DNA from 2 places in the Streptomyces sp. NPDC028711 genome. Region 2 is predicted to be linked to the other one. Evidence: predicted binding sites of a transcription regulator. Region 2 holds the regulator's gene; the other holds the start of a gene.
The links. Region 2 encodes HspR, which represses chaperone genes until heat shock. Its sites were predicted from a motif close to TTGAGNNNNNNNNNCTCAA; they were not measured.
Positions count from the first base shown of each region.

Region 1 (9,731 bases), on a different contig from region 2:
CTACGACTGGAACGAGGTCAACATCGCGAACGCCGCCGGGCAGCACCAGTCCCTCATCCCCGACGGCAAGCTCTGCTCGGCGAACCGCGAGAAGTACCGGGCCCTGGACTGGGCCCGCACCGACTGGCCGGCCACGGCGGTCAGCGCGGGCTCCTTCGACTTCAAGGTCCGGGTGACGGCCGCCCACTCCGGCCGGATGACCGTCTACATCACCAAGCCGGGCTTCGACCCGACCCATCCCCTGAAGTGGTCGGACCTCGACGCGACCCCCGTCGCCGTGTACGACACCACCCGCACGGCCACGAACGGCTTCTACGGCTTCACGGGCAACCTGCCCGCCCGTACCGGCCGCCACATCGTCTACAAGGTGTGGCAGCGCAACGACAGCCCCGAGGCCTTCTACAGCTGCTCGGACGTCACCTTCGGCGGCACGGCGGCGCAGCGGGCCCAGGCGCCGACCGAGGCGAAGATCGCGGCGGGCGCGGAGCTGTCCACCGTGAGCCACGCGGGCCACGGCGGCGACGAGCGGGCGCCGGCCCTCTCCGCCGAGGCCGCCGCCACCCCGTCCTCGCCGCTCCCCCCGGCCCTCGCGGGCGCGGGCGCCCTCGCCGCCTTCGGGGCGGGCAGCCTGCTCCTCGGCCGCCGCCGCAGCTCCTCGGGCTCCTAGGAGCCGGAGGGACCGGGCGGGAAGAGGGCGGTGAGCCGGGGAAGCGCCACCCCCTCCGCGCGAGCCCCCCGGGGGTCGCCGCCCTCTTCCCGTGCCCGGGTGAACTCCCCGGCGAAGTCCCCTGAGAACTCGCCGGGGAAGCGTCCGGAGGAGTCGCCCGGGAAGTCCTCGGGGAACTCGTCCGACATGTCCTCCGGCCGGCCGTCCGGCAGTCCGCCCGACGTCCCGCCCGACAGCTCGGCGAGCTCCTCGGCAGCCTCCTCGACCGCGTCGAGGAACTCCTCGCCGTCGTCGTCCTCCTGGCCGGTCAGCTCGTCGTACGCGTCCTGGGCCACGTAGTCGAGCTCCTCCCACTCCAGCCACTCGTCGTCGTCCCACTCGTCCCTGTGCCGCCCCACGAGGGCGCGTACCTCCGGAACGTCGGCCAGCGCGTCCGGGTCGGCGAGGACCGACTCGTACACCTTCCGCCCCTGTCCCACCAGCCAGAGCGTGAAGTAGTGGAAGCCGTCATCGGTGCAGGCGCCGCTCTCGATCCGGTTCGCCGCCCGCCACAACCCGCGCGTGTCGGCCCGCCCGCACGCCTCCTCGAGGCGCACCTGGAAGTGCACGGCCTCGGAGACCGGCCGCCGCGTCAGCTCCTCGCGCAGCCACTCCTGCCGCTCCTCCCGGTCGCCGGGTCGGCGGCTCAACTCGTCGATGAGGGCCCAGAAGGCGTCGTCGTTCATGCGTACGAGCATGACAGCCTCCGGTGACATCCGGATACGCGCACCGGAGCGGGGTGCCCCATGAAGGGACACCCCGCTCCGGTGGACGCGCCGCGCCCCTGCCGTCAGGGCGTCACGCGGCCACCCCCACCGCAACCTTCGCCGGTGCGAGGGCGATCTCCAGGACCTGCCGGACGTCGGTCACCGGGTGGACCTCCAGCTTCTCCAGGATCTCCGCCGGGACGTCGTCCAGGTCGGCCTCGTTCCGCTTGGGGATCACGACGGTCGTGATGCCCGCCCGGTGCGCGGCGAGCAGCTTCTGCTTCACTCCGCCGATCGGGAGGACCCGGCCGGTGAGGGAGACCTCGCCGGTCATGGCCACGTCCGTGCGGACCAGGCGCCCGCTCAGGAGGGAGGCCAGGGCGGTCGTCATGGTGATGCCCGCGCTCGGCCCGTCCTTGGGGACCGCGCCCGCCGGGAAGTGGATGTGCACGCCCCGGTCCTTCAGACCGGTGACGGGCAGCTCCAGTTCCGCGCCGTGCGAGCGGAGGAAGGAGAGCGCGATCTGCGCCGACTCCTTCATCACGTCGCCCAGCTGGCCCGTGAGGGTCAGCCCGGCGGCACCGGTCTCCGGGTCGGCGAGGGAGGCCTCGACGAAGAGGACGTCACCGCCCGCTCCGGTCACGGCGAGCCCGGTGGCGACACCCGGCACCGCGGTGCGGCGCTCCGCCGGGTCCTGGGCCGACTCCGGCACGTGGTGCGGCCGTCCGATCAGCTCCCGCAGGTCGTCAGGGGTGACCGTGAACGGCAGCTCACGGTCCCCGAGTTCGTGCTGGGCCGCGACCTTGCGGAGCAGCCGGGAGAGGGCGCGCTCCAGGGTGCGGACGCCTGCCTCCCGGGTGTACTCGCCGGCCAGCTTGCGCAGGCTCGCCTCCTCCAGGGCGACCTCGCCGGGCTCGAGACCGGCCCGCTCCAGCTGCCGGGGCAGCAGGTGGTCGCGGGCGATGACGACCTTCTCGTCCTCGGTGTAGCCGTCGAGCCTGACCAGCTCCATGCGGTCGAGAAGGGCCTCGGGGATGGCTTCGAGGACGTTGGCCGTGGCGAGGAAGACGACGTCGGAGAGGTCGAGTTCGACCTCCAGGTAGTGGTCGCGGAAGGTGTGGTTCTGCGCCGGGTCGAGGACTTCGAGGAGGGCCGCAGCGGGGTCGCCGCGGAAGTCGGAGCCGACCTTGTCGATCTCGTCGAGGAGGACGACCGGGTTCATGGAGCCGGCCTCCTTGATGGCGCGGACGATACGGCCGGGCAGGGCGCCGACATAGGTCCTGCGGTGGCCGCGGATCTCCGCCTCGTCCCGTACGCCGCCGAGGGCGACGCGGACGAACTCGCGTCCCATCGCGTGGGCGACGGACTCGCCGAGGGAGGTCTTGCCGACGCCGGGCGGGCCGACGAGGGCGAGGACGGCTCCGCCGCGGCGGCCGCCGACCACGCCGAGGCCACGCTCGGAGCGCCGCTTGCGGACGGCGAGGTACTCGGTGATGCGTTCCTTCACGTCGTCGAGGCCCGCGTGCTCGGCGTCGAGGACGGCGCGGGCGCCGCGGATGTCGTACCGGTCCTCGGTCCGCTCGTTCCAGGGGAGTTCGAGGACGGTGTCCAGCCAGGTGCGGATCCAGGAGCCCTCGGGGGACTGGTCGCTGGACCGCTCCAGCTTCTCGACCTCCTTGAGGGCTGCCTCCCTGACCTTCTCGGGCAGGTCGGCGGCCTCCACGCGGGCGCGGTAGTCGTCGGACTCGTCGCCCTCGGCCTCGCCGTTGAGGTCGCGGAGCTCCTTGCGGACGGCTTCGAGCTGGCGGCGGAGCAGGAACTCGCGCTGCTGCTTGTCGACGCCCTCCTGGACGTCCTTGGCGATGGTCTCGGCGACGTCCTGCTCGGCGAGGTGCTCGCGGAGCTGGGCGGTGGCCAGCTTGAGGCGGGCGACCGGGTCGGCGGTCTCCAGGAGCGCGACCTTCTGCTCGACGGTGAGGAAGGGCGAGTAGCCGGAGTTGTCGGCGAGGGCGCCGACGCCGTCGATCTGCTGGACGCGGTCGACGACCTGCCAGGCGCCGCGCTTCTTGAGCCAGCTGGTGGCCAGGGCCTTGTACTCCTTGACCAGGTCGGTGACCTGACCGGGCAGCGGGTCGGGCAGGGTCTCCTCGACGGTGCTGCCCTCGACCCACAGGGCCGCGCCGGGGCCGGTCGTACCGGCGCCGATGCGGACGCGGCCGAGGGCGCGGATCAGCGCGCCGGGGTCGCCGTCGGAGAGGCGGCCGACCTGCTCGACGGTGCCGAGGACGCCGGTCGCGGCGTAGGTGCCGTCGACGCGGGGGACGAGCAGGACCCTGGGCTTGCCGGTGCCGGACCGCGCGGCGGCCTGGGCGGCCTCGACGGCGGCCCGTACGTCGTTGTCGGAGAGGTCGAGGGGCACCACCATTCCGGGCAGCACGACCTCGTCGTCGAGCGGCAGTACGGGCAGTGTGAGCGGCACGGACGGCGTGGACGCAGAAGCCATGATCTCCCCTTCGGCAGTCAAGTTGAGTTATGTGGACTCAATGCATGTGAGCCGGTGAATGTTCCCGGGAGCGCGTTCGCTCTGAGCGATCACCCTCCCCGGCTGGTCACCTTCGGAGATGTAATGCCTCCATGGATATTTCATCTATTACTTCTGCCTGGGTCGCGGGCTGGACGGTCTCCCGGGGGACCCCTGCCGCCGTCACCGAGCCCTGGGGGTACCGGATCGACGTCGGCCTCCCCCGACACGTCGTACGGCACGTCCTGCCCGCCCCCGACGCGGCCTCCGTCGGCGCGCTCTGCGGCCGGCTCACCGCCCCGTACAGCTGGCTCAAGGTCATGGCGGAACCCGAGGACGTCGCACCATGGGTCCCCGACGGGTGGACCGTCCCCGACGACCCGGGATTCATGATGGTCAAGCCGCTGGACCCCGGCGCCCGGCCCGCACCGCCCGAGGGGTACGCCAGGACCACCGAGGTCAAGGACGGCGTCATCCGGGTCCGCGTCCTCGCCCCCGACGGCACGCTCGCCGCGCGCGGCCAGATCGCCCCGACGGGCTCGACCGCCGTCGCCGACCAGATCGAGACCGACCCCGCGCACCGGCGGCGCGGCCTCGGCGCCAACGTCATGCGCACCCTGGAGGCGGCCGCCGCCCAGGCGGGCGCCGGGACCGGAGTGCTCGCCGCGACCACGGACGGCCTCGCGCTGTACGACTCGCTCGGCTGGCGCCACCGGGGGCCGCTCACCGGCATCGTCCGGACGGAGGGCTGACGGCCGCGCCGGGCGCTTCCGGGCCTCCGGCTGCGCGAGAGCCGACCGCCGGACCGCTCGCCGTCCGGCGCGGAGCCGACCGCGGACCGTTCCGCGTCCGGCCGTCCGACTGCGCGGGGAGCACACGAAGGGGCATGCTCGGACCATGGTGCGAGGCGTACGGAAGACAAGGCCCGGGGCCCTGCTGCTGGCGGCGGCCCTGACCGCCGGTGCCGTCGGCGCGAGCGGCTGCGGACCGGAGACCGCGCCCGCGCCGGGCGGCCCGGCATCGGGCGTGAGCGCCCCGCCCGGACCCGCCACCTCGGCCACGCCCCCTTCCCCGGCGACGCCGACGTCCACGCAGGAGCCGACCGGCCCGTCCACCGCCCCACCCGCGCCCACCTCCCCCGCCGGTTCGGCCACGCCCTCCGAGGAGCCGCGCGGGCACGAGGTCCTCGTCGAGGTGGTCGTCAGCGGCGGTCTCGCCGGCGTCCGCAACCAGCTCGTCGTCCGCTACGACGGCACCTGGACCAGCCGCTCCGGCACCAAGCCGCCCCGCACCGGCCGGATGACCCCCGCCGAGACCGCCGAGCTGCGGGCGGCACTCGAAGACCCCGCCTACGCGCGCGTGCCGGCGCGTCCGACCGGCGCCCCGGTCCCCGACGGCTTCCAGTACTCCGTCACCCACCGCCACCGGCTCGTCGTCGTGGCCGACGGCGAGCGCCCGCCCGCACTCCAGCGCGTCTTCGCCGCCCTCCCGGAGGGCGGCCCGCCCACCGGCCCGTGACCGCGTGAACCGTCCGGCCCCCTCCCGGCGATAGAGAAGGCGTGAGACTGTCGCGCCCCACAGGGGGAGGCCCCTCTGGGGGCGACGAGGACGACTCCGCGCTGCTGCGCGCTGTCGCCAGGGGGGACACCGAGGCACTCGCCGTCCTCTACGACCGGCACGCCGGCTGGCTGCACGCCCGGCTCGCCCGGCGCTGCCCCGACGAGGAGACCGTACGGGAGGTCCTCCAGGACACCTTCGTGACCGTCTGGCGCTCGGCCGGCGGCCACCGGGGCCGGGGCGAGGCCGGTGGCTGGCTCTGGGTGATCGCCGCCCGGCGCCTGGTGGACGCCCAGCGCGCCCGGGCCCGCACCGAACGCGCCACCGCCCACGCCGCCACGCCCCCGGAGGCGCCGGCCGCCGTGCCGTCCGCCGAGGACCGGGTCCTGGCGGGCCTGGAGTACGGGGAGGTGGGCGCCGCCCTCGACCGGATCTCGCCCGAGCTCGCCGAGGTCCTGCGGGCCACGGTCGTCGACGGCCTGACGACCCGTGAGACCGCCCGGCTCCTCGGCATACCCGAGGGCACCGTGAAGACCCGCGCCCTGCGCGCCCGCCGCGAGCTGCGCGCCGCGCTCGCGGCCGGGAACCCCGGGGGCCCGCACGCCTTGGGAGGCACCGCATGACGGCATCCCGGCCCGACCACCGATCCGCACCCCGGCCCGACCACCGATCGGCATCCCGGCCCGCGCCCCGGCCCCCCGGGCCGCCCTGGCACGTCACCGACGCCCTGGCGCTGCGGTACGCGGAGGGCACCGCCGCCGAGACGGACGCCTGGTCCCTGGAGAAGCACGTCGAGTCCTGCACGGCCTGCGCGGCCCGCGTCTCGGCCGCCGTACGCGCCGGCGCCGCAGGCCCGGCCCTCGCGGCCGTCCGCACCGAGCTCCTGTCCTCGCTCGGCCACCGCCCCACCCCCGCGGCCGCCGCCGGGAACCCCCTGGGACGGTGGGCGCGGCTCTGGTGGGCCGTCGGGCCCGCCCTGCGCGGATCCTGGGTGGTGGCCGTGGTCCTCGTCGTCGGCGGGGCCTTCGGACTCGCCTACGGCGCCGGGTCGCGGGGGGCGGGGAGCCTGCTGCTCGCCGTCTCCCCCGTCCTTCCGCTCGCCGGTGTCGCCGTCTCGTACGGCCGGCACGCCGACCCCCTGTACGAGATCACCGCCGCCACCCCTTCGGGCGGGCTGCGGCTGCTGCTCACCCGTACCGCCGCCGTGCTCGCCGTGTGCGTACCGCTGCTGACCGCGGGCGGTGCGCTGCTGCCGCCGGTGGCCGGACTTCCGGGGGCCGCCGCCTGGCTGCTTCCCGGTCTCGCGCTGACCCTGGCCGCCCTCGCGCTCGGCTCGTTCGTCGGCTGCCGGGCGGCGGCCCTGACGCTCGGCGGCGGATGGCTGCTCGCCGTGACGGGCCCGCTGCTCGGCGGCCCCGACGCGGAACGCGGCGCGGCCGCGCTCGCGCCCTATTTCTCCGGCTCCGCCGTGCAAGGGGGGTGGGCCGCCGCGGCGCTCGCCTGTGCGGCCCTCCTCGTGCTGCGGCGCCGTTCCTTCGACCACCTGGAGCCCCGGTGAAGCCCTCGCCCGCCGTCGCGGTGACCGGACTGACCGTCCGTCACCGCCGTACCGTCGCCCTCGACCGCCTCGACCTGACCCTGGGGCCCGGCGTGCACGGGCTGCTCGGACCGAACGGAGCCGGGAAGACCTCCCTCATCCGGGTCCTCGCGACCGTCGCCGCGCCCTCCTCCGGCCGGGTGGAACTGCTCGGCGGGGACGCCACGGACCACCGCGACCGCACCGGGATCCGGCGCCGGCTCGGCTATCTGCCGCAGGAGTTCGGCTACTACCCCGCCTTCACCGTGCGGGAGTTCGTCGCGTACGTCGCCTGGCTCAAGGAGCTGCCCGCCGAGCGGGTCCCCGCGGCGGTGGAGCGCGCGGTGCGGCGGGTCGGGCTCGCCGACCGGATCGACGCGAGGATGAAGACGCTGTCGGGCGGCATGGTCCGGCGCGCCGGGATCGCCCAGGCCATCGTGAACGAGCCGGAGCTGCTGCTGCTCGACGAGCCGACGGCGGGCCTCGACCCGGAACAGCGGGTCGACTTCCGTGAGCTGCTCCGGGAGTTGGGCACGGAGACGACGGTGGTGGTCTCCACGCATCTGGTGGAGGACGTGGCCGCCGCGTGCGGCGAGGTCGCCCTCATCGAGGCGGGCCGGCTCGCCTTCCAGGGCACCACGGCCGAACTCACCGCACTCGGCGGGCAGTCGGGCGGACCGGGCGACTCCACGACCCACGCCGTCGAACGCGGCTACACGGCCGCCCTGCGCGCCCACCGCGCACCGGAGGACCAGGCGAAGGGGGCGCTCCGATGACCGGCGCCCCCGTACGCCTCCGACCCGTCCCGGCCCCGTATCCAGGAGGCCGCACGCCCCGTACCCAGGAGACAGCCCGGTGACCGCCACCCTCACCCCGCCCCGTTCCGGCGGATCCACGCCCGCGCGTGCCCCCTCCGCGCTCCGCACCGAGCTGCGGCGCGGTCTCGGGCCCTGGACCGGTGCCGCCGTCGCTCTCACCGTCCTCGTCACGATGTACGGCAAGGCTCCCGGCTGGCAGGGCCGCTGGGCCGACGCCACGAACATGCTGCACGTCGCCACCGGGCTGCTCGCCGGGCCGCTCGCCCTCGCGGCGGGCTGCTGGCAGGGCGGCAGGGACCGGCGGCGCGGCACGACGGACCTGTGGGAGTCCGTGTCCCGTTCCCCGGTGCGCCGCCTCCTGGTCGCCGTCGCCCCGTCCGCGCTCTGGCCCGCCGCCGGGATCCTGCTCGCGGACGCCGTCTGTCTGCTCGCGACCTGGCCGTACGTCTCCGCGGGCCGCCCCTACCTGGAGCTGCTCGCCGCCGACGTGGTGGCCGTCGCGGCCCTCGGCGCGGTCGGGCATGTCGTCGGGCGGGTCGTCCGCTGGCGGCTGACCGCACCGCTCCTGGGGATCCTCGGGTACGTCCTCCTCGGCCTCGGCGCCTACACGGAGGGTCCGGCGCGCTGGCTCGGCCCGGCCGGCGAGCACCAGTTCTTCTGGGACCGGCCGGTGTGGTGGTTCGGGCCGGTGTCGATGGCGTGGACGGCGGGGATCGCGCTCGCCGTACTCCTGGCGTACGGGCTGCGCCCCGCCCGGCTGCGGCCGCTCGCCCTGGTCCCGCTCGCCGTGGCGGTCGCGGCCGCCGGCCTGATCCTGCGCCTTCCGGTGGACGAGGGGCCGTGGCGCCATGACCCGGCCCTGTCCCGGCAGGTGTGCGACGACGGCACCCCGCAGGTGTGTCTGACGGCCGTGGACGAGGGGCTGCTGCCGGACGTGTCGGCGGCGCTCGCCCCGCTGAACGCCCGCCTCAAGGGCCTGCCCGGCGCCCCGGTCCGCTGGGTGAGCGGACTCGGTGACACCCGTCCCGGTGACGTCGCGCTGCCCGACACCGACCAGGAGGCGGTGCGCGGCCGGCTCACACGCCCCGACCTGTATCTGAACTCGGCCGTGAACTGGCTGTTCTCGGACAGCTGCCAACCGGGCGACGGCACGGGCCCGAACGCCGAGCGGGCGAGCGTCATCCACCTCGCCGTCTCCGAGTGGCTGGCGCCCACCCCGGACGACTACGGCGTCGACCCCACCGCCGCCCAGCCGTACATCGACCGGCTCAAGGCCAAGTCCCCCGCCGCCCAGCGCGACTACCTCGCCCGCTATCTGGCGGCGGACGGCTGCCGCCCGGACGAGGTGCCGGTCCCGTGAGGCTCTATCTGCGCTCCCGTGCCCTGCCCACCGCGTTCGCCGCCCTCGCCGGCACGGCGGCGGCCGCCGCCGGGTCGGCCCGGTGGCTGGAGTCGCTGCCCGACTTCGACCACACGGCCCGGCTGCCGGTCGTCGTCCTCGGCCCGCTGCTCGCGGCGGCGGCGGTCGGCGCGAGCCTGCACACCCCGAGCGACGAGCTGGACCGCACGGCGGTCAAGCCGTGGTGGCCGCGACGCCTCGCCCACGTCCTCGTCCCGGCCCTGGTCGCCGCCGCCCTGCTCGCCCTCGCGCTGCCGGGCCACGCGGAGGCGTACGGGGCGCCCGCCGCCGTACGGAACACACTGGGGCTCATGGGGATGGCGGCGGGCGCCGCCGCCGTCGTCGGTGCCCGGCTGAGCTGGCTGCCGCCCGTCTTCTTCGTGGGCGTGGTCTATCTCGCGGCCCCGTCCGAGCCGGGCGGTGCGGCGCAGTGGTGGGCCTGGGTGA
Region 1 is NZ_JBVHUJ010000013.1:150,533-160,263, reverse strand. It holds gene ACZ4VK_RS32125 (lytic polysaccharide monooxygenase auxiliary activity family 9 protein) at 1-667, shown strand, start outside; gene ACZ4VK_RS32120 (DUF4240 domain-containing protein) at 664-1,392, opposite strand; gene lon (endopeptidase La) at 1,505-3,916, opposite strand; gene ACZ4VK_RS32110 (GNAT family N-acetyltransferase) at 4,048-4,686, shown strand; gene ACZ4VK_RS32105 (hypothetical protein) at 4,832-5,452, shown strand; gene ACZ4VK_RS32100 (RNA polymerase sigma factor) at 5,494-6,114, shown strand; gene ACZ4VK_RS32095 (zf-HC2 domain-containing protein) at 6,111-7,049, shown strand; gene ACZ4VK_RS32090 (ABC transporter ATP-binding protein) at 7,046-7,843, shown strand; gene ACZ4VK_RS32085 (hypothetical protein) at 7,923-9,245, shown strand; gene ACZ4VK_RS32080 (hypothetical protein) at 9,242-9,731, shown strand, end outside.
Region 1: a site for HspR is predicted at 3,939-3,957, ahead of lon (endopeptidase La). Genes of this name have one in related genera too.

Region 2 (9,731 bases):
ACCGTCCTCGAAGGCCTCAGCGTCATCAACGCCACGCTCGACCGCGTCATCAACGAGTGCACCGAGGAACTCCTCACCATCCAGCCCGGCAGCGGCCGCAGACCCGAGACCCTCGAAGCCGCCCTGCGCCGCATGGAACCGCTGCTCGACCGCGGGGTCCGGATGCGCACGCTCTACCAGCACACCGCCCGGCACCACCCCGCCACCCTCGCCTACGTGGAACGGGTCGCCCCCTACGGGCTCGAACTGCGCACCCTCGAGGAGATCGTCGACCGGCTGATCATCGTCGACCGCAAGGTCGCCTTCGTGCCCGCGCGCAGCGACCGCCAGGTCGCCCTCGAACTGCGCCACGAAGGCCTCGTCCAGTACCTCGTCGGCGTCTTCGACCAGTTCTGGCTGCACGGCGTGCCCTGGGAGGAGGAGATCCCCTACAGCCCGTCCGTGGACGGCGTGGGCGGCGTCCAGCGCTCCATCGCCAAACTCCTCGTCGAGGGCCACGTCGACGAGGCCATCGCCCGCCGCCTCGGCATGAACGTCCGCACCTGCCGCGCCCACATCGCCAAACTCGCCGCCGCCCTCGGCAGCGGCAGCCGCGCCCAGCTCGGCTACCTCATCGCCCGCTCCGGCATCCTCGAAGGCGACACCCGGCCCGCGCCCCACCCGACCGGCCTGGAAGGCGACACCCGGCCGGCCCCGCACCCGACCGGCCTCGAAGGCGACAGCCGGCCGACGACCCACCCGACCGGACTCGAACGGGACGAATGACCACCGTGTACGTACAGATCGACCTCGACGGGCCCGCAGGGACCCTCCGGGTCTCCGGGCACGAGCTGCCCACCGTGGAACTCGTACGGGCCCCGGGGACCCGCCCCGACGCCCACACCCCCATCGGCACCCGCAAGGCCGCCCTGCTGGCGCTCACCGTGGACGGGGAGCCGGCCGGGCTCAGGGCCGCGCGCGGACGGCTCCTGCGGCGCTCCTACCGCGTCGACGTACGCACCGGCGGCGCCCGCTACCGGCTTGTGCCCTGCGACCACGACCAGAGCCGGCTCACCCGGAACGGGCGGCGGATCGGCACCCTGCTCTGCTCGGGCGACGGGCGGGTCATCGACACCTGGGAACCCGGAGCGACCCCCCGCGACATCGCCCTCGGCAACGCCCTGGCCGCGGCCTTCGGGACGGGCGCGGCCCCCTGGTACGAGACGGTCGGCGACATCGTCTCCGAGCTGATCCCCTGACACGCGTGAGGCCCCCTCCACCGGAGTGGAGAGGGCCTCACGCACGTCCCGGACGGCTACTCGCCGCGCTTCGGGCGCCACACCACAAGCGCGCTCGCCTGCTGCACGTCCTGGTACGGCACCAGATCACGCCGGTACGAGGCGTGGACCTGGGCCTCGCGCTGCCGCATCGCCGCCGCCGCGCCGTCGACCGCCGCCGACAGCTCGGCGATCCGGCTCTGCAGCGCCGCGACCTGGTTCTCCAGCTCGATGATGCGCTTGATCCCGGCCAGGTTGATGCCCTCGTCCTGCGACAGCTGCTGCACCTGACGGAGCAGCTCGATGTCACGGGCCGAGTAGCGGCGCCCCCGGCCCGCCGTGCGGTCCGGGGAGACCAGACCGAGACGGTCGTACTGCCGCAGGGTCTGCGGGTGCAGACCCGAGAGCTGGGCCGCCACCGAGATGACGTACACCGGCGACTCGTCGGTCAGTTCGTACGGATTGCGTCGGCGCCCGTCCACGGGTCACGCTCCCTTCGCGGCCTGGAACAGCTCCGCCCGGGGGTCCTCGGAGGCGGTCGCCTCGCGGTAGGTCTCCAGGGCCTCACGTGCCTTGTCGTCCAGCTCCTTCGGCACCGCGACCTCGATCGTGACGAGGAGGTCGCCGCGGGTGCCGTCCTTGCGGACCGCGCCCTTGCCCCGGGCGCGCATGGTCCGGCCGTTCGGGGTGCCCGCGGGCAGCTTGAGGGTGACCGCGGGGCCGCCGAGGGTCGGCACCCTGATCTCGCCGCCGAGCGCCGCCTCCGTGAAGGAGACCGGCACCGTGACGGTGAGGTTGTCGTCCTTGCGGCCGAAGACCGGGTGGGTGTCGACGTGCACGACGACGTACAGGTCGCCGTTCTGCCCGCCGCGCTCGCCCGGCGCTCCCTTGCCTCGCAGCCGGATCTTCTGGTTGTCGCTCACGCCCGCCGGGATGCGGACCTGCATGGTGCGGGAGGACTTGGCCCGGCCGCTGCCCTTGCAGACCTCGCAGGGGTTCTCCGCGATCAGACCTCGGCCCTTGCAGTCCACGCACGGGTCGGTGAGCGAGAATCCGCCGCCGCTGCCGCGCGAGACCTGCCCGGTGCCGACACAGGTCGGGCACACCCGGGGCGTGCCGTTCTTGTCGCCGGTGCCCGAGCACGCCGTGCACGGCTGCTGGCTCGACATCCGCAGCGGTACGGTCGCGCCCTCGATGGCCTCGGTGAAGCTGAGCGTCACCTCGGACTCGATGTCCTGACCGCGGCGCGGCTGGGTCCGCGCGCCGCCGCCCGCCCCGCGGTTGAACAGGCCGCCGAAGACGTCCCCGATCCCGCCGCCGCCGAAGCCGCCGGCTCCGCCGGGGCCGCCCTGCGCGCCGCCGAAGAGGTCGCCCAGGTCGAAGTTGAACGAGCCGGCGCCGGGGCCTGCCCGGAAGCCGCCGTTCCCGAAGAGGGCGCGGGCCTCGTCGTACTCCTTGCGCTTCTTCGGGTCGCCGAGGATGTCGTTCGCCTCGGAGATCTCCTTGAAGCGGGCTTCCGCCTTGCTGTCGCCCTTGTTGGCGTCCGGGTGGTTCTCGCGGGCGAGCTTCCGGTACGCCTTCTTGATCTCGGCGTCGGTGGCGTCCTTGGGGACGCCGAGGACCTTGTAGTAGTCCTTCTCGACGAAGTCCTTCGTGCTCATCGACGTCCCTCCTTCCGGACTGCTCCGGTGTTCGTCACTGCTCCGGTGACCGCCGGAGCTCCGGCGGTCACCCCTGCTCCGACGATCGGCGCGTCACCCCTCGTCGGGGGCACCGCTCTCCTCGTCGGCCGACGTGCCGTCCTCCTTGGCCGGAGCCGCGCCCGGCTGGGGCTCGGCGACGGCCACGCGGGCGGGCCGGATGGTCCGCTCGCCGATTCGATACCCGGGCTGCAGGATCGCCACGCAGGTCGTCTCGGTGACGTCCGGCGCGTACGAGTGCATCAGGGCCTCGTGGATCGTCGGGTCGAAGGGCTCGCCCTCCTTGCCGAACTGCTGCAGACCCAGCTTGGCGACGACGGTCTCCAGCGATTCGGCCACCGACTTGAACCCGCCCACGAGCTCGCCGTGGTCCCGGGCCCTGCCGACGTCGTCGAGCACGGGGAGGAGCTCGGACAGGAGGCTCGCGACGGCGATCTCCTTGACCGTGACCCGGTCCCGCTCCACGCGGCGGCGGTAGTTCTGGTATTCGGCCTGGAGCCGCTGGAGGTCCGCGGTGCGCTCGTCGAGCGCGGAACGGACCTGGTCCAGCTGGGCGGTGAGGCCCGCGGTACCGGCCGACTTCTGGCTGCTTTCGTCCCCGGCCGGGGCCGTCGTGTCCTCCGTGGCGGAGGACTCGACGGCCTCGGCGGCGTCGTCAGGGGTGGCGCCGGAGGGGACGTCGGGCTTCTCCTCGAAGCCCGGGGTCTCCTCGGTCACGCCTGGCCACCCTTCTTGGGCTCGTCGTCGATGATCTCGGCGTCGACGACGTCGTCGTCCTGCGCCTGGGCCTGACCGGCATCGCCGCCGGCGGCCTGGGCGCCCTGGGCGTCGGCGTACAGCGCCTGGCCGAGCTTCTGGGAGACGGCCGCGACCTTCTCGGTGGCGGTGCGGATCTCCGCGGTGTCCTCGCCCTTGAGCTTCTCCTTCAGCTCGGAGAGCGCCGCCTCGACCTCGGTCTTGACGTCACCGGGGACCTTGTCCTCGTTGTCCTTGAGGAACTTCTCCGTCTGGTAGACGAGCTGCTCGCCCTGGTTGCGGGACTCGGCGGCCTCGCGGCGACGGTGGTCCTCGTCCGCGTACTGCTCGGCCTCCTGGCGCATCCGGTCGACCTCGTCCTTCGGCAGCGAGGAGCCGCCGGTGACGGTCATCTTCTGCTCCTTGCCCGTGCCCAGGTCCTTCGCGGTCACGTGCATGATGCCGTTGGCGTCGATGTCGAAGGCGACCTCGATCTGCGGGACCCCGCGCGGGGCCGGCGGCAGACCGGTCAGCTCGAACATGCCGAGCTTCTTGTTGTACGCCGCGATCTCGCGCTCGCCCTGGTAGACCTGGATCTGCACGGACGGCTGGTTGTCCTCGGCCGTCGTGAAGATCTCGGACCGCTTGGTCGGGATCGTGGTGTTGCGCTCGATGAGCTTGGTCATGATGCCGCCCTTGGTCTCGATGCCGAGGGACAGCGGGGTCACGTCGAGGAGCAGGACGTCCTTGACCTCACCCTTGAGGACACCGGCCTGGAGCGCGGCGCCGATGGCGACGACCTCGTCCGGGTTGACGCCCTTGTTGGCGTCCTGACCGCCGGTCAGCTCCTTGACGAGCTCGGCGACGGCCGGCATGCGGGTCGAACCACCGACGAGAACGACGTGGTCGATCTCGGAGAGGTTGATGCCCGCGTCCTTGATGACGTTGTGGAACGGCACCTTGCAGCGGTCGAGCAGGTCCGAGGTCAGCTGCTGGAACTGGGCGCGCGTGAGCTTCTCGTCCAGGTGCAGCGGGCCCTCGGCGGAAGCCGTGATGTAGGGCAGGTTGATCGACGTCTCGGTCGAGGACGACAGCTCGATCTTCGCCTTCTCCGCGGCCTCGCGGAGACGCTGGAGAGCCATCTTGTCCTTGGCCAGGTCCACGCCGTGGCCGTTCTGGAACTGCGTCACCAGGTAGTCGACGACGCGCTGGTCCCAGTCGTCACCACCGAGGTGGTTGTCACCGTTGGTGGCCTTCACCTCGACGACGCCGTCGCCGATCTCCAGGAGGGACACGTCGAAGGTGCCGCCACCGAGGTCGAAGACGAGGATCGTCTGGTCGTCCTTGTCGAGGCCGTACGCGAGGGCGGCGGCGGTCGGCTCGTTGACGATGCGCAGGACGTTGAGGCCCGCGATCTCACCGGCCTCCTTGGTCGCCTGACGCTCGGAGTCGTTGAAGTACGCCGGGACGGTGATGACCGCGTCGACGACCTTCTCACCCAGGTACGCCTCGGCGTCGCGCTTCAGCTTCTGCAGGATGAAGGCGCTCATCTGCTGCGGGTTGAAGTTCTTGCCGTCGATCTCGATCTTCCAGTCGGTGCCCATGTGGCGCTTGACCGACCGGATGGTCCTGTCGACGTTGGTGACGGCCTGACGCTTCGCCACCTCGCCGACGAGCACCTCGCCGTTCTTCGCGAAGGCGACGACGGACGGCGTGGTCCTGGCGCCCTCGGCGTTGGTGATGACGGTGGGCTCGCCGCCTTCCAGAACGCTGACGACGGAGTTAGTCGTGCCCAGGTCGATGCCGACCGCACGTGCCATTTCGATTCCTCCAGCTGACGTACTTGAGTGGAACTCACTCAAGGATGCATGACACCCGTCGGCGAGTCAACAGACCTGAGTGGAGTCGACTCAACTCTTCATCCGGCGCCCCGCTCAGCCGCGGCGCGGGAGCGCGTCGATCCCGGACCGGACAGGGTGCGGGTGAGAGAGTCCGCATGCCCCTCAACGGGCAAAGCAGGCATATCCCACGAATATCCCATGATTCTCGGTCGCCACTCGGAAGGGTGTGGGGGAATGACGGCCAAGCGCACGTTCGACGTCCTGGGCGGGCTCGCCCTCCTGGCGGCGCTCTCCCCGGTGCTCGCCGCCGTGGCCCTCTCGGTCGCCCTCGGCTCGGCGCCCCCGGGGCGCGGGGTCCTGCGCCGCCGCACGGTGGCCGGTCTCGGGGGGCGGCCCTTCACGATGCTGACCTTCCGCACGAGGAGCCCGCTGGCCGCCCTGCCGCTCCTGCTGCACGTCGTCGTCGGCCAGATGTCGCTGGTCGGACCGTGCCCGCTGAGCCCGTCCCACCGCGAGTGCGCGGGCGAGGGGCGCCGCCGGCTCTCCGTACGGCCGGGACTCACCGGCCCGTGGCAGATCAGCGGCCGCTCGGACCTCCCGTGGGAGGAGCGCGAGCTGCTCGACCTCCACTATGTGGACCACCACTGGCTGGGGATGGATCTGAGGATCCTGGCGCGTACGCTTCCAGCAGTACGCAGGCGTCGCGCGGCAAGGTTTGCCTGAGCGACACATATCACCGCGAGCGCCGCTACAGCGCGGCGCCGTGACCGGGTAATCTCAGCAGGAACTCGATAAGTTACCGCTTAGTAGGCCCGCCCGAGGAGCCCTTCATGCAACTCGCCGCGATCATCGTGTCGATCGTCATCACGGTGGTGGCCGTCGCGCTGTTCGGCCGCGCCACCGTGCAGATCTACCGCTTCGTGCGGCTCGGTCAGCCGGTGCCCGCCGGCACGCGCACCGGTGACCCCAAGCAGCGCACCATCACGCTGGTCAAGGAGTTCCTCGGCCACACGCGCATGAACCGCTGGGGCATCGTCGGCTTCGCGCACTGGTTCGTGGCGGTGGGCTTCTTCTCGCTGCTCCTGACGATCGTGAACGCCTTCGGCCAGCTCTTCCAGGCCGACTGGCTGATCCCGATCATCGGCGACTGGCTGCCGTACGAGATCTTCACCGAGTTCCTCGGCCTGATGACGGTCCTCGGCATCGTCACCCTCATCGTGATCCGGCAGCTCAGCAGGCCGACCCGGGCGGGCCGCAAGTCCCGCTTCACCGGCTCCAAGACGGGCCAGGCCTACTTCGTCGAAGCGGTCATCCTGATCGTCGGCGTCTGCATCATGACGCTGCGCGCCCTCGAAGGCGTCCAGCACCACGTGACGAGCTGGGAGCCGGGCTTCTTCGCCTCGTACCCGCTGATCGCGCTGCTCGACGGCCTGAGCCTGAGCACGATCCAGTACCTCACGTACTTCTTCGCCGCGCTCAAGATCGTCACCTCCTTCACCTGGATGATCACGGTCTCGCTCAACACCAACATGGGCGTCGCCTGGCACCGCTTCCTCGGCTTCCCGAACATCTGGTTCAAGCGCAACGCCGACGGCTCCACCGCCCTCGGCGCGCTCCAGCCGATGAGCACCGGCGGCAAGGAGATCGACTGGGAGGACCCGGCCGAGGACGCCGTCTTCGGTGTCTCCCAGGTCGAGCAGTTCTCCTGGAAGGGCATCCTCGACTTCTCCACCTGCACCGAGTGCGGCCGCTGCCAGTCGCAGTGCCCCGCCTGGAACACCGGCAAGCCCCTCTCCCCCAAGCTCCTCATCATGTCGCTGCGCGACCACGCGCACGCCAAGGCGCCGTACCTCCTCGCGGGCGGCGGCAAGGACATGGAGGGCAACGAGAAGGCCACGCCCGAGCAGCTCAAGGACGTCCCCGCGTCGGCCCTCGCCGAGGCCGAGCGCCCCCTCATCGGCACCGCCGAGGAGAACGGCGTCATCGACCCCGACGTCCTGTGGTCCTGCACCACCTGCGGCGCCTGCGTCGAGCAGTGCCCGGTCGACATCGAGCACATCGACCACATCGTCGACATGCGCCGCTACCAGGTGATGATCGAGTCCGCGTTCCCGTCCGAGGCGGGCACGATGCTCAAGAACCTGGAGAAGAAGGGCAACCCCTGGGGCCTGGCGAAGAAGCAGCGCGTCGAGTGGACCAAGGAGGTCGACTTCGACGTCCCGATCATCGGCAAGGACGCGGAGGACCTCTCCGAGTTCGACTACCTCTACTGGGTCGGCTGCGCCGGCGCCCTGGAGGACCGGGCCAAGAAGACCACCAAGGCCTTCGCGGAGCTGCTCCACATGGCGGGCGTCAAGTTCGCCATCATGGGCGGCGACGAGAAGTGCACCGGTGACTCCCCCCGCCGCCTGGGCAACGAGCCGCTCTTCCAGCAGCTCGCCGCCGAGAACGTCGCGATGCTGAACATGGCGTTCGGCGAAGACGATGAAGATCCGTCGACCCGGAAGCCGAAGTCGGCCAAGCGGATCGTCTCCACCTGCCCGCACTGCTTCAACACCATCGCCAACGAGTACCCGCAGCTCGGCGGCGAGTACGAGGTCATCCACCACACCCAGCTGCTCCAGCACCTCATCGACGAGGGCAAGCTGGTCCCGGTGACCCCGGTCGACGGCCTCATCACGTACCACGACCCGTGCTACCTGGGCCGTCACAACAAGGTCTACACGCCGCCGCGCGAGATCATGTCCGCCGTCCCCGGCCTGCGCCAGCAGGAGATGCACCGCCACAAGGAGCGCGGCTTCTGCTGCGGCGCCGGCGGTGCCCGGATGTGGATGGAGGAGCGCATCGGCAAGCGCATCAACAACGAGCGCGTCGAGGAGGCCCTGTCCCTCAACCCGGACATCGTCTCCACCGCCTGCCCCTTCTGCCTCGTCATGCTGACCGACTCGGTCAACGGCAAGAAGAACGACGGCAAGGCCAAGGAGCACGTCACGGTCGTCGACGTGGCCCAGCTGCTCCTGGAGTCGGTGAAGACCCCGGCCGAGCCGGAGCCCGAGTCGGAGTCCTCGGAGGAGCCGGAGCCGGCCGTCTGAGCCTGATCCACCGGAGAAGGGCCGCCCCGCGAGATCGCGGGGCGGCCCTTCTCGTCGTCCCCCGAGGTTCGACATCCCCTAGGGGATGTCACAGCTCAGTGGCAAGGGGCGGCCTGGGGAGCGCCCGCACGGCGGAAGCGGGTACGTTCGACGACGTGGCTGGATTCAGGAACGGACGCGGCAGGGACAACCGCCCCCCGCAACAACAACCGCAGCAGGCGCCGTACGGGTACAACGCGGCCCCGCCGCCGCACCCGCAGCAGCATTGGCCCCCGCAGGGCCAGGGCCAGACCCCGGCCCCGTACGGGCAGCAGCAGGGCGGGCAACAGCAGCAGCCCTACGGGGAGCCGGAGTACTTCGGCGAGCCGTACGGCCGGCCGCAGCACCCCCACGCGGCCACGGCGAACAACCCGGGCCACACCCAGATGTTCAGCGTCGACGACCCGTACGCCCAGGCGGGGGGCTACCAGGCGCCGCCGCCCCCGACGGGCCCCCGGCTCCGCTGGCAGGCGCTCCTGAGCGGCATCGTGCTCCGCCCCGCGGACACGTTCCTGCGGATGCGGGACCACGCCGTCTGGGGCCCCGCGCTGATCGTGACCTTCCTCTACGGACTGCTCGCCATCTTCGGCTTCGACCAGGCGCGCGAAGAGGCGATCAACGCGACGCTGTCGACGGCGATCCCGTACGTCCTCATGACCGCCCTCGGCTTCGTCGTCGGCGGACTGATCCTGGGCGCGGTGACCCACACCCTGGCGCGGCAGCTGGGCGGCGACGGGGCCTGGCAGCCGACCGTGGGCCTCTCCATGCTGATCATGTCGCTCACGGACGCGCCCCGGCTGATCTTCGCGCTCTTCCTGGGCGGCGAGAACGGCCTCGTGCAGGTGATCGGCTGGCTGACCTGGCTGGCGGCGGGCGCGCTCTTCACGGTGATGGTGAGCCGCTCACACGACCTGCCGTGGCCGAAGGCCCTGGGCGCGTCGGCGATCCAGCTGGTGGCGCTGCTGAGCCTGATCAAGCTGGGCACGCTGTAGGAGAACCACGAGAAGAGAGAGGGCCCCCACCGTCTGCCGGTGGGGGCCCTCTCCTCGTATCTCCGGGGGTCAGGCG
Region 2 is NZ_JBVHUJ010000014.1:35,257-44,987, reverse strand. It holds gene ACZ4VK_RS32950 (helix-turn-helix transcriptional regulator) at 1-765, shown strand, start outside; gene ACZ4VK_RS32945 (hypothetical protein) at 762-1,238, shown strand; gene ACZ4VK_RS32940 (heat shock protein transcriptional repressor HspR) at 1,295-1,738, opposite strand; gene dnaJ (molecular chaperone DnaJ) at 1,742-2,917, opposite strand; gene grpE (nucleotide exchange factor GrpE) at 3,011-3,673, opposite strand; gene dnaK (molecular chaperone DnaK) at 3,670-5,511, opposite strand; gene ACZ4VK_RS32920 (sugar transferase) at 5,767-6,255, shown strand; gene ACZ4VK_RS32915 ((Fe-S)-binding protein) at 6,363-8,624, shown strand; gene ACZ4VK_RS32910 (Yip1 family protein) at 8,780-9,655, shown strand; gene ACZ4VK_RS32905 (phosphoribosyltransferase) at 9,725-9,731, opposite strand, start outside.